Regions from separate parts of the Nonomuraea sp. NPDC050643 genome, predicted to be linked through region 1. Evidence: riboswitches for the same ligand, from Rfam matches in the RefSeq annotation. Region 1 holds a riboswitch; the other holds the start of a gene.
What was found. A riboswitch is a leader RNA that binds a small molecule or an ion and turns the genes downstream of it on or off. The one in region 1 is predicted to bind S-adenosylmethionine.
Positions count from the first base shown of each region.

Region 2: another riboswitch for S-adenosylmethionine. It lies ahead of AB0I15_RS40735 (aminotransferase class V-fold PLP-dependent enzyme); the one in region 1 lies ahead of AB0I15_RS46710 (ABC transporter substrate-binding protein).

Region 1 covers NZ_JBFAIM010000053.1:33,269-40,301, reverse strand. The annotation lists gene AB0I15_RS46725 (hypothetical protein) at 31-204, shown strand; partial or broken gene AB0I15_RS46720 (hypothetical protein) at 269-475, shown strand; gene AB0I15_RS46715 (hypothetical protein) at 600-1,613, shown strand; SAM riboswitch class IV at 1,742-1,863, shown strand; gene AB0I15_RS46710 (ABC transporter substrate-binding protein) at 1,920-3,020, shown strand; gene AB0I15_RS46705 (ABC transporter ATP-binding protein) at 2,999-4,192, shown strand; gene AB0I15_RS46700 (ABC transporter permease) at 4,189-5,094, shown strand; gene AB0I15_RS46695 (ABC transporter permease) at 5,087-5,887, shown strand; gene AB0I15_RS46690 (hydantoinase/oxoprolinase family protein) at 5,905-7,033, shown strand, end outside.
Region 2 covers NZ_JBFAIM010000041.1:93,892-100,924, reverse strand. The annotation lists gene AB0I15_RS40755 (chaplin) at 1-223, opposite strand, end outside; gene AB0I15_RS40750 (SAM-dependent methyltransferase) at 412-1,374, shown strand; gene AB0I15_RS40745 (cytochrome P450) at 1,358-2,551, opposite strand; gene AB0I15_RS40740 (TerC family protein) at 2,551-3,312, opposite strand; SAM riboswitch class IV at 3,426-3,541, shown strand; gene AB0I15_RS40735 (aminotransferase class V-fold PLP-dependent enzyme) at 3,584-4,876, shown strand; gene AB0I15_RS40730 (DoxX family protein) at 4,903-5,535, opposite strand; gene AB0I15_RS40725 (NADH-quinone oxidoreductase subunit D) at 5,658-6,803, shown strand; gene AB0I15_RS40720 (acyltransferase) at 6,800-7,033, shown strand, end outside.

The DNA of each region.
Region 1 (7,033 bases):
GGTCTCCCGTGACTCGCGAAGGAGAGTTCCATGGCCGTCGAGGGCCACTGGGCCGGCCGCGCCATCCCCGCCGACCGTCTGTGGGCCAACCCCGGCTGCGGGCTGAAGACCTGCGGCCGGCCCGAGGTGCGCGCCTCGCTGGAGAACCTGGTCGCCGCCGCCCGCCGGATCCGTACCGAGGTCACCGGTTTCAAGGCCGGCTGACCCGGGCGGGGCCCGGTTCTCCGGGCCCTCGCCCGTCCTCGACCACCGACGAGAAAGAGCAGTCATGACATCGCCCGTGCCCGGCACCACTGTGCTCGGCTACCCCCGCATCGGACCCCGGCACGAGCTGAGCACGGCCACGGAGGACTACTGGGCGGGCCGCCTGGACGCCGCCGGGCTGCTGCGGGCGGGCGCGCGGCTGCGCCGGTCGGTCTGGACGGACCTGCGCGCGGCCGGTCTCGGCCAGATCCCCGCCGGCACCTTCTCCTTCTACGACCAGGTGCTCGACACCGCCGTCCTGGTGGACGCCGTGCCCGGGCGCTTCCGTCACCTGGACGGGCCGTCCCCGGGCGGACCGGTCCGTCAGATCCGCGGCCCAGCGCCGCAGCTTCCGGCTGCCGTCCCTGGCCACGACCACGATCGGCTCGTTCCCCGCCTCCGAGCAGGTCCGCCGGGCACGGGCGGACCTGCGCGCTGGCCGGATCGACGAGGCCGGCTACGAGGGCGTGGTGGGCGCCGAGATCGAGCGCGTGATCACCTTCCAGGAACGGCTCGGCCTCGACGTGCTCGTGCACGGCGAGCCCGAACGCGAGGACATGGTCACCTACTTCGCCGAGCGGCTGCGCGGCTTCGCCGTCACCCGGGAGGGCTGGGTCCAGACCCTCGGCACACAGTGCGTGCGCCCACCCATCCTGTACGGCGACGTCTCCCGCCCGGCGCCGATGACCGTGCGCTGGACGACCTACGCCCAGTCGCTCACCGACCGGCCGGTCAAGGGTGTGCTCACCGGCCCGGTCACCATGCTGGCCCGCTCGTTCGCCCGTACCGACCTGCCCCGGGCCGACATCGCCCGGCAGCTCGCGCTCGCGCTGCGCGACGAGATCCACGACCTCGAGGCCGCCGGCATCGGCGTCGTCCAGGTGGACGAGCCCTCGCTGCGCGACCTGCTGCCGCTGCGCCAGGCCGAGCGCGCGTTCTACCTGTCCTGGGCCGTCGGCGTGTTCCGGCTGGCCACCTCGGGCATCGCCGACACCACCCAGGTGCACACGCACATCTGCCAGTCGTGGTCGCAGGAGGTGGTGGCCGCCATCGACGCCCTGGACGCCGACGTCACCAGCGTCGAGGCGGCCCACTCCGGCGCGACGCCGCCGGACGGGCCCCGCGCCGCCCTGCTGCGGGGCGGTGTCGGGCCGGGCGTGTACGACAGCCGCTCCCCCACCGTCCCGGAGCCCGGCGAGATGGAGCGGGCGCTGCGCCGGCTGCTCCGCTCGATCCGGCCCGAACGGCTCTGGGTGAATCCGGACTGCGGGCTGCGGATGCGCGAACAGTCCGAGATCGAGTCGGCCCTGCGCAACATGGTCACCGCCGCCCGCACCGTACGCGACGGGCTCGGCGTCCCTCCCAGGTGATGGTCATGCGGTATGACCGTGCCTGACCCGCGTTCGACCCCAAAGTGTCCAAAAGTCACAGAAACCGTACAATAGGCGAAAACTACCCCAGAGAGATTTTCGACAAAACCTACTGTTATAGTCGCTTATGTCACGAGTCCAGTGCTAAGCCCCGGCTTGCTGGACGGCAACCCTCCCGACCGCGGCGGGGTGCCCCGGGTGATGACATGGTCGTCGAGCCGAATGGTGCTTCCGGCGGCAAGTGCGGTCCCTCAGCCGTGCCCTGCCCCGCGCCCTTGGCCGGCTGTTTCCGATGGGAAGGAAAAGATGAAGGGCGGACTCACTCTGCTGGCGGGAGCGGGCACGGTGCTGGCGCTGACGCTCTCGGCATGCGGCGGCGTGGACACGGGCGGCTCGTCGAACACCGGCACGGGCTCCGGCGGGCAGCAGCAGATCACGGTGACCGCGTTCGCGGGCGCATGGGGCGAACTGTTCAAGAAGTCGTTCGTGGAACCGTTCGAGCGTGACACCGGCGCCAAGGTCAACCTGGTGTACGGCGCCAACGCCGAATGGCTGACCAAACTGCGCGCGGCCGGAGGCAAGAACCCGCCTTTCGACGTCATCGCCTTCACCCCCGACGCCTCACTGCCGGCCGCGTCGGCGGGCCTGCTCCAGCCCCTGGACACGGCCAGGCTGACGCACTGGAAGGAGCTCGACCCCGTGCTCAGCGGGAAGTCGGCCTACCAGGGCAAGCAGTACGGCGTGCCGCTGACCACCGGCTCCACCGGTCTCCTCTACCGCACCGACAAGATCAAGACCCCGCCGCAGGACTGGTCGGACATCTTCGACAAGGAGTACTGCGGGCACATCGCCCTGCCTCCGCTGACCTACAACCCCGGTCTGGAGTTCTTCTCCGCCCTGGTCACCAGTGACGGCGGGACGCTGTCGGACCCCGCCGCCGTGGACAAGGCGTTCACCAAGCTGGAGACGCTCAAGGACTGCGTGTCGTCCTTCCCGGCCAACGCGGGCAACGCCGCCACCGTCATGGAGAACGGCGACGCCTGGATCATGCCCTTCTGGGACGGCCGCGCCTTCGCCATGGCCGAGGCGGGCTCGCCGATCGGCTACGCGTATCCCAAGTCGGGTCCGGTGGGCGCGCTGACCTCGTACTTCGTGGCCAGTGGCAGCCAGAACGGCGAGCTGGCCGCCAAGTTCCTCGACTACCTCACGGCGGCGCAGAACCAGAAGCCGTTCGCCGAGGGCACCTGGTACGCGGCCGGCAACGACTCCATCGACTACGGCGAGCCCTTCGAGAAGCGGGTGGAGCACGGGCCCGAGGTCTTCGAGAAGTTCACCTGGGTCGACTACGCCGTCGCCACCCCCAAGCTCAACGAATGGCAGCAGCGGTGGAACCAGATCTTCGGGTGACCGAGACGTGCGAGGAAGAGGCCGGGCACGTCGAGATCGAGGGCCTGGCCGCCGGGTACGAGGGCGCGCGGGTGCTCGACCTCGACCGGCTGTCCATCCGCAAGGGCGAGTTCCTGTCCATCCTCGGGCCCAGCGGCTGCGGCAAGACGACGCTGCTCAACTCCATCGCGGGCTTCGTCCGGCCGGCGGCGGGACGGATCGTGATCGACGGCGCCGATGTCACCGACCGGCCGCCGTACCGGCGCGGGCTGGGGATGGTGTTCCAGAACTACGCGCTCTTCCCGCACATGACCGTGGCCGCCAACGTGGCCTACGGCCTGCGCGTGCGCCGGCTGGACCGGGCCGAGCGCGAGAAGCGGGTGCGGGAGGCGCTGCGCCTGGTCGGGCTGGAGGGGTACGCCGAGCGGCGGCCCAAGCAGCTCTCCGGCGGGCAGCAGCAGCGCGTGGCGCTGGCGCGCGCCCTGGCCATCCGGCCCGCCGTGCTGCTCCTCGACGAGCCGCTGTCCAACCTCGACGCCAAGCTGCGGCGGGAGATGCGTGTCGAACTGCGGGCCATCCAGGCGCGCATCGGGACCACGATGGTGTTCGTCACCCACGATCAGGAGGAGGCGCTGGCGCTGTCCGACCGGGTGGCCGTGATGAACGGCGGGCGGATCGAGCAGATCGGGACGCCGGACGAGGTGTACCGGCGGCCGGCGACACGGTTCGTGGCCCAGTTCATCGGCGCCGCCAACGTCCTTGAGGGGACGGTGACGGAGTCCGGCCTCGACCTCGGCGGGCTGGTCGTCGCCGGGCTGACCGGCGGCGACGGCTACGGTGACGGCGACGCGCCCCGCCTGCGCCGGGGCGAGCGCGCGGTGGTCGCGATCCGTCCCGAGCGCATCCGCCTGACCCTGCCCGAGACCGCTCTGGCCGAAGGCCGTGCGAGTGCGGCGGGGACCGTGGGTTACCGGGCCTTCGCCGGTGACGCCTGGCACGTGGAGGTGCGGCTGGCCAACGGGCGCACGCTGAGCGCGCAGATCGCCGACACGGGCGCCGGGGTGGCGGACCCGCCGGGCGCTGGCACCTCGGTCGTGGCGAGCTGGGACCGGGCCGACGTGATCGTCCTGGAGACGGGGCTCGCCCAGGAGGCGCTGGAGACAGGGCCCGGCCAGGAGGCGGAGGCCCGATGACGCCCGGTTCACGGGGCGGGACGGTCACGGCCCGCGCGCCGAGGGCGGGTGAGCGGCGGCGGGGCTGGGTCCACGTCCTTCCGCTGGTCGTCTTCCTGGCGGCCTTGTTCCTGGTCCCCCTCGCCGGTCTGCTGCGCCTGAGCTTCAGCCCGGTCGGCGCCTTCAACGCCGCCCTCCCCGGCTGGACCCTGGCCCAGTACGGACGTGTCCTCACCGAGCCGTACTTCTACGGCTCGCTCCTGCAGACGGCGGCCACCGCGCTCCTGGTGGCCGTGCTGTGCGTGCTGCTGGCCTACCCGGCCGCGTACGCGTTGGCCCGGCAGCGGCCCGGCACGCTGCGGACCCTGCTGTTCGTCATCGTGATCTCGCCCCTGCTGACCAGCGTGGTCGTGCGCACCTACGGCTGGGTGGTGCTGCTGTCGGGCAACGGCATCGTCAACAAGGCGCTCGTCGCGACGGGGCTGCGCGACCAGCCCGCCCAGTTGCTCACCAGCTATCCGGCGGTCGTGGTCGCGGTCACCCACGTGCTGCTGCCGTTCGCGATCATCCCGCTGACCACGGCGCTCGGCGGCATGGACCGCAACCTGCACCGCGCGTCGCAGACGCTCGGGGCGGGCCCGGTCAGGACGTTCCTGCGGGTCACGGTCCCGCTGAGCCTGCCCGGCGTGGTCACCGGCGCGCTGATCGTGTTCGCGCTGGCCATGGGCATCTACATCACGCCGCTGCTGGTCGGCGGGGTGACGCAGCCGCTCACCGGCATCCGCGTCTACGAGCAGGTGTCGACGGTGTTCGACTACCCGGTGGCGGCGGCGCTGAGCTTCGCGCTGCTCGCCCTGACCGTCGTGTCCACGACGCTGATGGCCGGCGCGTTCCGGATCTGGGAGAGGCGGCTGCATGGGTGAGCGGGGTTACGACAGGTCCGTACGCCTGGCGGGCGGGGTCCTGGCGGCGATCGTCTTCCTGTTCCTGATCGCGCCGCTCGTGGTGCTGGTCGTCAGCTCGTTCAACCCCTCGGGGTCGATGGCGTTCCCGCCGTCGGGGGTGTCGGTGCGCTGGTACGCCGAGGTGCTCGGCTCGCCCGACTGGCAGGTCTCGTTCCGGCTGAGCGGGCTGCTGGTGGTGCTGGTCGTGCCGACGACCGTGGTGATCGGGACACTGGCCGCCTATGGCCTGACCCAGGGTTCGTTCCCCGGCCGCAGGCTGCTGACGGGCCTGGCGCTGTCGCCGCTGATGGTGCCGGAGATCATCATCGCGCTCGGGCTGCTCTACTACTTCCACGGCGTCGGCCTGATCAACTCGCTGCCGGGCCTGTGGCTGGCGCATTCGCTGGTGGCGCTGCCCTTCGTCGTACGCGCGGTCATGGTGAGCGCCGCCCAGCTCGACCCGGTCCTCGAACGGGCGGCCACGAGCCTGGGCGCGGGCCGGGTGCGGGTGTTCTTCACCGTCACGCTGCCGCTGCTGCGGCCCGGCATCCTCGCGGGCGCGATCCTGGCCGGGGTCACCTCCCTGGGCGAGGTGGCCGTGACGGCGCTGGTGGCGGGCGCCAACACCACGACGGTGCCGCTGCGCATCTTCTCGGCCGTGCAGTACCAGCTCGATCCGTCCATGGCCGCGGTGTCCACCCTGCTCATGGCCGCGAGCGTGGTCGTGATGGTGGTGGCCGATCGCTTCGCTCGTATCTCGGAGGCATTGTGAGCTCGTCAGGTAGCCCGGTGACGGCGAGGATCGGCATCGACGTCGGTGGCACGTTCACCGATCTGGTCGCCGTCGTGCCCGAGCGCGGGCTGGTCGTCCACCACAAGGAGCCGAGCACGCCCGCCGACCCCTCGCTGGCGGTCGCCGACGGGCTGGCGGCCATCCTCGTGCGGGCCGGTCTGCGGCCCGAGGAGGTCGCGGGCGTCACCCACGGCACCACCATCGGGCTGAACACCATCATCCAGCGCCGCGGCGCACGCATCGCGCTGGTCGTGACCGAGGGCTACCGGGACCTGCTGGAGATCGGCCGCAGCCGCATGCCGTCCTCGTTCGACCTGTACGCGGGCAAGGAGGAGCCCCTCGTCCCGCGCAACCGCATCGTCGAGATCCCGGCCCGGCTCGGCCCCGGCGGCGAACCCGTGACCGAGCCGGACGCCGCCGCCCTCGACCGGGTGGCCGCGCGCCTGGAGGCGATCGGCGCGGACGCGGCGGCCGTCGTGGTCCTGCACGGCTACACCCGCCCCGCCTTCGAGGAGGGCGTCGCGGAGAGCCTGCGCGACCGGTTGCCCGCTCTGCCGGTGACGGCCTCGGCGACCGTCTGGCCGGAGGTCCGCGAGTACGAGCGGGCCCTCGTGGCCTGCCTCAACGCCTACATCCAGCCCCTCATGGAGGAGTACTTCACCCGGCTGGAGCGGCGCGTGCGTGCGCTCGGGGTGACGGCGCCGATCTTCATCAGCGCGTCCAACGGCGGGTCGATGAGCCTGCGCTCGGCGGCCGAGCGGCCGATCGAGACCGTTCTGTCGGGCCCGGCCGCCGGGGTGGCCGCGGCGGCGCGGCTGGCGCGTGAGTCGGACATCGCCGGCATCGTCACCTTCGACATGGGCGGCACCAGCAGCGACATCGCCGTGACGGTCGGCGGCACGCCCGACCTGGCCACCCACACGACGGTGGGCGGGCTGCCCCTGATCCTGCCCGTCGTCGCCGTGAACGCGATCGGGGCGGGCGGCGGCTCCGTCGTCTGGGCGGACGGGGCCGGGGTGCTCAAGGTCGGGCCCGCCAGCGCGGGCGCGGATCCGGGGCCGGTCGCGTACGGGCGGGGCGGGGACCGGCCCACCGTCACCGACTGTTACCTGGTGACGGGGCTGA
Region 2 (7,033 bases), on a different contig from region 1:
TGGGCGCGTAGACGTTGGCGCCACCCTTGCAGCCGGCGACGCCGCCGAGGACGTTGACAAGGGCGACGGTGTTGCCGCAGACGTTGATCGGCAGGTTGATCGGGATCTTGACCTGGTTGCCGGAAGCCACACCGCCGTTGCCGCTGGTGATGTCGGCGTGGGCCGGGGCGGCCAGCGACACCATGGCGACGGCTCCGGCGACCACCATGACCTTCTTCAGCACGAGGGCTCCTCTCAGTTGCGCGGCCTGAAGCCGCAGGTGCTTGTTCGGAACGACCGGCTCCGCCACTTAGGGGATGGCGGAGCGAAGTCACTCGATGACAATGGGTAAACGTTATCGCAACTTCGCGACATTGAGTAGTCATTGGATGACGATGCGTATCGACGTGCAGTCATGAGATAGTCCAGGTCATGTGGCTCACCTGGCGCGCCGCCACGGAGCGCGCGCTGTACGGCGAGGAGGGTTTCTACCTCCGCGAACGCCCGTCCGGCCACTTCCGCACCTCGGTCAGCGCCTCGGCGGCCTTCGCGGAGGCGGTGCTGGCGCTCCTGGCGGAGGTGGACGCCGATCTCGGCGCGCCCGACGTGCTCGACCTGGTGGACATCGGCGCGGGCGACGGAGCGCTGCTCTCCCACGTGCTGTCCCTGGCCAAGCCCGCGCTGCGCGACCGGCTCCGCGTCACGGCCGTCGAGCTGTCCTCCAGACCGGAGGGGCTGCCCGAGCGGATCACCTGGTCCAGAAGCCTGCCCACCGACATCACCGGGCTGGCCATCGCCAACGAGTGGCTCGACAACGTGCCTCTCGACGTGGTCGAGCAGACGCCCGAGGGGCCACGCCTGATCATGGTCAACGTGCACACGGGCGAGGAGCGTCTCGGCGGGCCGCTGCGGCCGGCGGATCGCGCCTGGCTGGAGCGGTGGTGGCCACTGTCGCGGGTGGGCTCGCGGGCCGAGATCGGCAGACCCCGCGACCAGGCCTGGGCCTCGGTCCTGGTACGTCTCACCGCAGGCCGGGCCATCGCCGTGGATTATGCACATCCTGTGGATAACCGGCCGCTGCACGGCACGCTGACCGGTTACCGCGACGGGGCCGTCGTGACGCCCGTACCCGACGGGACCTGCGACATCACGGCCCACGTGGCGCTCGACGCGTGCGCGGACGCCGGGCGGCGGGCCGGAGCGTCATCCACAGGTTTGTCCACACAGCGCGACGCGCTGCGGGAGCTGGGGATCACCGGCGCCCGCCCGCCGATCGACCTGGCCCGGGTCGATCCGCGCGGTTACCTCAGGGCGCTGGCGCGGGCCTCCGAGGAGGGCGAGCTGATCGATCCGTCGGGGCTCGGTGGCTTCGGCTGGCTCAGCCAGCGACGTTGAGCTCCAGGGAGTGCAGGCCCCTGATGATGTAGCCGGGCTTCCAGACGGGCTCCCGCCGCAGCTCCAGTTCGGCCGCCCGGTCCAGGAGGGCGCCGAACGACTCCATCAGCTCGATGCGGGCCAGGGGCGCGCCCAGGCAGAAGTGGATGCCGGCGCCGAAGGAGATGTGCGGGTTGTCGGCGCGGCCGACGTCGAGCCGGTCGGGGTCGTCGAACACCGCCGGGTCCCGGTTGGCCGAGCCGAACAGCAGCGCCACCTCCGAGCCGCGCGGAATGCGTACGCCGTGCACCTCGATGTCCTCCAGCACCCAGCGCTCGAACATCTGCAGCGGCGTGTCCCAGCGCATCAGCTCCTCGACCGCGGTGGGCAGCAGGGAGCGGTCGTCGCGCAGCCGGGCCAGCTCGGCGGGGTTCCTGAACAGCGACCACCAGCCGTTGCCCGTCACGTTGACGGTGGCCTCGTGGCCGGCGTTGAGCAGCAGGACGCAGGTGCCGACCAGCTCGTCCTCGGTCAGCTCGTCGATCTGGGCGAGCGCGCTGATCAGGTCGTCGCCGGGGGCGCCGCGGCGTTCGGCGGCCAGGGTCCTGAGGTAGGCGGCGAACTCCTCGGCCGCGCGTACCGCGGTGTGCTGGGCCTCGGGGGACGGGTTGAGCTCGTACATGCCGCAGATGTCGGCCGACCAGGGGCGCAGCAGGTGGCGGTCCTGGTCGGGGATGCCGAGCATCTCCGCGATCACGGTCACCGGGAGCGGCTCGGCGACCTCGGCGATGAGGTCGCCGCCGCCCTTCTCCACGAACGCGGCCACCAGGCCCTCGGCGATGGCGCGTACGCGGGGGCGCAGCGACTCCACCATGCGCGGCGTGAACGCCCTGGAGACCAGCCGGCGCAGCCTGGTGTGCACCGGCGGCTCCACGTCGAGCATGCCCGCCCTGATCACGCGCCAGAACAGCTCCTGGAACTCCGGCTCGGCCGACCGGCCGAACTCCTCGTGCGTGGCCACGTGCAGGTAGGACCGCCCCAGGCGGCGGTCTCTGAGCAGCGTGTTCACGTCGGCGTGCCGCGAGATCAGCCACTGGCCCGTCGGCTCGAAGAAGCAGACGGGCGCCGTACGCCTCAGCTCGTCATAGACCCGGTACGGGTACGCCACGAACTCCGGATTCCAAGGATCAAAGCCCACTATTGCATCTTAGGAGTGGGATCCTCCTGCTCAGTGACCTCTTTCTTCTTGGAGTGCCTGCCGCGCATCCGGATGTTGAGCAGCTCCACGACGACCGAGAACGCCATCGCGAAGTAGATGTAGCCCTTGGGGATGTGCTGGTCGAGGCCCTCGGCGACGAGCACCACGCCGATCAGCACCAGGAACGACAGGGCCAGCATCTTGATGCTCGGGTGGCTGTCCACGAACCTGCTGATCGGGCCGGAGGCGAACAGCATCACCAGCACCGCCACCACGACGGCCGCGATCATCACGCCCAGCTCGTCCACCATGCCGACGGCGGTGATGACCGAGTCCAGCGAGAAGACGACGTCGAGCACCATGATCTGCACGATCACGGAGGTGAAGGAGACCGCGGCGGCCTTCTTGCCGTCGCCGCCCGGCGCGACCTCCATGCTGTGGTGGATCTCGGTGACGCTCTTGCCCAGCAGGAACAGGCCGCCGAGCAGCAGGATCAGGTCGCGTCCCGATATCTCGTGACCGACGACCGAGAACAGCGGCTCGGTGAGCTGAACCACCCACGACAGGCCGAGCAGCAGGAGCAACCGGCTGATGAGCGCGGCGGCCAGACCGAGGACGCGCGCCCGGTCCCGCTGTTCGGGGGGCAGTTTGCCCGCGAGGATGGAGATGAAAATGATGTTGTCGATCCCCAGCACGATCTCCAGGGCGACCAGGGTGAAGAAGCCGATCCAGATCTGCGGGTCGGCCACCCAGTCCAACATCTGCGCACCTCCATAACTCATGGCTGACGGGTTTCCGGTAGCAACGAGTCAGGAGTCGTATAAGTTCGCGGCTTGCGTTTTTTACCCTCGTGTCGGTTATAGTTCGGGACGTAGGTCATGAGTGCCAGCGACAAGCCCCGGCTAGCTGGCCGGCAACCCTCGCGTCCGCGGCGGGGTGCCCCGGGTGAAGACCTGGTCCGTCACGAGGTGTGGCGGGCAAGCGCGGGCTCCGTGGCTGTCCTGGGGTCCGATGACCCCGAGGAGCTTCGCCATGTCCACGCTGACGATCTTCAACTCCGCCCCGGCCGCCGAGACGACCTCCGCCGTCACCCCGGGCACCCGGCCCATTCCCACCGTGCTCGGCACCGACCTCGAGGTCCCGGTCAAGGGCGGCCGGCTGGTGGGCTACGCCAACCTCGACTACGCCGCCAGCGCCCCCTGTCTGGAGCCGGTCAGCGCCGCCGTCGCGGCCGCGCTCCCGGCCTACTCCAGCGTCCACCGCGGCGCCGGCTACGCCTCCCAGCTCACCACCGCCAGGTACGAGCAGGCCCGCCACACGGTACGGGCCTTCGTGGGCGCCCGCCCCGACGACGCCGTCATCTTCACCCGCAACACCACCGACGCCACGAACCTGCTGGCCGGCTGCCTGCCCCCGGGCACGACCACGGTGGTCTTCGACACCGAGCACCACGCCTCCCTGCTCCCCTGGCCCTCCTCCGTGCGACTGGCTCCGCCCGCCTTCCCCGGCGAGGCCGTGCGCGCCGCCGACGAGGCGCTGGCCGGGATCGAGGGGCCGAAGCTGCTGGTGGTGACCGCCGCCTCGAACGTCACCGGCGAGCTGTGGCCGATCGCCGCGCTGGCCCACATCGCGCACCGGCACGGGGCCCGGATCCTGGTGGACGCGGCGCAGCTCGTACCGCACCGGCCTCTCAACCTGACCGCGCTCGACCTGGACTACGTGGCCTTCTCGGGGCACAAGCTGTACGCGCCCTTCGGGGCCGGCGTGCTGATCGGGCGGCGGGACTGGCTGGCCGAGGGGGAGCCGTACCTGAAGGGCGGGGGCGCGGTGCGCTCGGTCGGCGAGAGCGCCGAGTGGCACGACGACCCCGAGCCGCGCCACGAGGCGGGCACCCCCAACGTGCTGGGCGCCATCGCCCTGGCCGCCGCCTGCGACGCGCTCACCGCCACCGGCTGGAACGCTCTGGTGAACGAGGAGGAGCGGCTGATCGCCCGGCTCAGGTCGGGGCTGGCCTCGGTCGAGGGCGTGCGGGAGCTGTCACTGTGGGGGGACGACCACCCGCGGGTCGGTATCGTGTCGTTCACCGTGGCCGGATACTCGGCGCGCGAGGTGGCCGAGGCGCTGTCCAGCGAGTACGGCATCGGGGTGCGCGACGGCAAGTTCTGCGCGCATCCGTTCGTCCGGCACCTGCTGGGCACGGCCGACGGCGGTTGCGAGGACGACACCGCCTCCGCGGTACGGGCCTCGATCGGCATCGGCAGCACGCAGGAGCACGTGGACCGGCTCGTCGAGGCGCTGCGGGACCTGGTGCGCCGCCGGTCCTGACCGCTACCCCGGCTCGCGTGCCTGCCTCAGCGGTTCGGCGGCTTGCGGTGCTGCGGCGGCTCGTCGGAGACCAGGGCGTCGATGTCCCTCATGTCCTCGTCGTTGACCCTGCCCGAAGCGGGCGCGGCGGGCTGCCTGGGCACCTCCGGCCGCTCGGCGGGCGTCGTCGACGCCGTCGGCGTGGTAGGACCGCCCGGCCTGCGGTGCGAAGGGATGATCATGTCGTCCTCCGCCTCGCGGCGTTCCGCGCGCCTGCGGAACATCGTGCCGAAGATGCCGTCCAGCCCGATCCGTCCGCCGCCCAGCGCCAGGAACATCAGGCTGAGCGCCCCGAGCGCGCCCGGCAGTTCCCAGCCGTTGTTCGCCGACAGGACGCCGTTGCCCCCGTGCACGTACGCGATCGCGCCGAGCATGTTGACCAGCAGCAACAGTCCCACCGGCCGGACCAGCAGGCCGAGGATCAAGAAGATGCCGCCGACGGTCTCGACGACGGTCGCGAACCCGGCGGCCAGTTCGGGCAACGGGATCCCCATCTCCCTGAAGCCCTGCGTGGTCGCCCCAAGGCCGCCCTGCCACTTCTGCCAGCCGTGAGCCAAGAAGATCACGCCGGTCACGATCCTGGCGATCAAGGCCGCGACGTCAAATACAACTCTCTTCATGGTGCTTTCTCCCCCCGTTCCAGGTATTCCTCCCCATGTCCGGCTTCGGGATGCGCTTTCATACCATCTCTTGACCATCCCCCGTGCTGGATCACCACCGGCGACAGTGACAGCATTGCCGTATGACGGAACGTGTGGTCGGAATCGGTGCGGGCGCGAAAGAGCTGGCGACCGAGGACATGATCCTCAACATCGGCCCGCAGCACCCGTCCACGCACGGGGTGCTCAGACTTCGGCTGACGCTCGACGGCGAGCGCATCGCCACCGCCGAGCCGATCATCGGCTACATGCACCGGGGCGCGGAGAAGCTCTTCGAGGTGCGCGACTACCGTCAGATCATCATGCTGGCCAACCGGCACGACTGGCTGTCGGGCTTCGCGAACGAGCTGGGCGTGGTGCTGGCCGCCGAACGCCTGCTCGGCATGGAGCCGCCGGTCCGGGCGGTGTGGGCACGCACGCTGCTGGCCGAGCTCAACCGGGCGCTCAACCACCTGATGTTCCTCGGCTCCTACCCGCTCGAACTGGGCGCGATGACGCCGCTGTTCTACTCCTTCAACGAACGTGAGCGCATCCAGGCCGTCATGGAGGAGATCTCCGGCGGGCGCATGCACTACATGTTCAACCGGGTCGGGGGGCTCAAGGAGGACCTGCCGCTGGGGTGGCTCGACCGGGTGTCGGAGGCCGTCGCCGAGACCCGCCGCCGGGTGCCCGACATCGAGAACCTCATCCTGCACAACGAGATCTTCATCGCCCGCACGCGGGGCGTCGGCGTGCTCTCACGCGAGCAGATCATGCAGTACGGCGTCAGCGGCCCCATCTCCCGCGCCTCCGGGGTGGACTTCGACCTGCGGCGCGACGAGCCGTACCTGGCCTATCCTGAGCTGCCGGTGAAGGTCGTCACCCGGAGCGCCGGCGACTGCCACGCCCGGTTCGAGGTCCTGCTCGAGCAGCTCAAGGTCTCGCTCGACCTGGCCGAAGCCTGCGCCGAGCGGCTGCGCTCGCTGCCCGCCGGGCCCATCAACCAGCGGCTGCCGAAGGTGCTCAAGGTGCCGGAGGGGCACACGTACGCGTGGACGGAGAACCCGCTCGGCATCAACGGCTACTACCTGGTCTCCAGGGGAGACAAGACGCCGTGGCGGCTCAAGCTGCGCTCCGCCTCCTACAGCAACATCCAGGTGCTGCGCGAGATGCTGCCCGGCCACCTGGTGGCGGACATGGTCGCCATCCTGGGCTCGATGTTCTTCGTCGTGGGCGACATCGACAAGTGAACGCCCAAGAACGCGACAAATACGTCGACTGGCTCCGCGCGCTGAGCCTGATCGTCGTGGTGGTCTGGCACTGGGCCTTCACGATCCTGCAGTGGAAGCCGCACGGCCCCGAGCCCACCAGCCCGCTGGGCTTCACCTCCGGGCTGTGGATCCTCACCTGGCTGCTGCAGGTACTGCCGCTGTTCTTCTACGTCGGCGGGCACGTTCACCTGCTGTCCTGGCATCGGGCG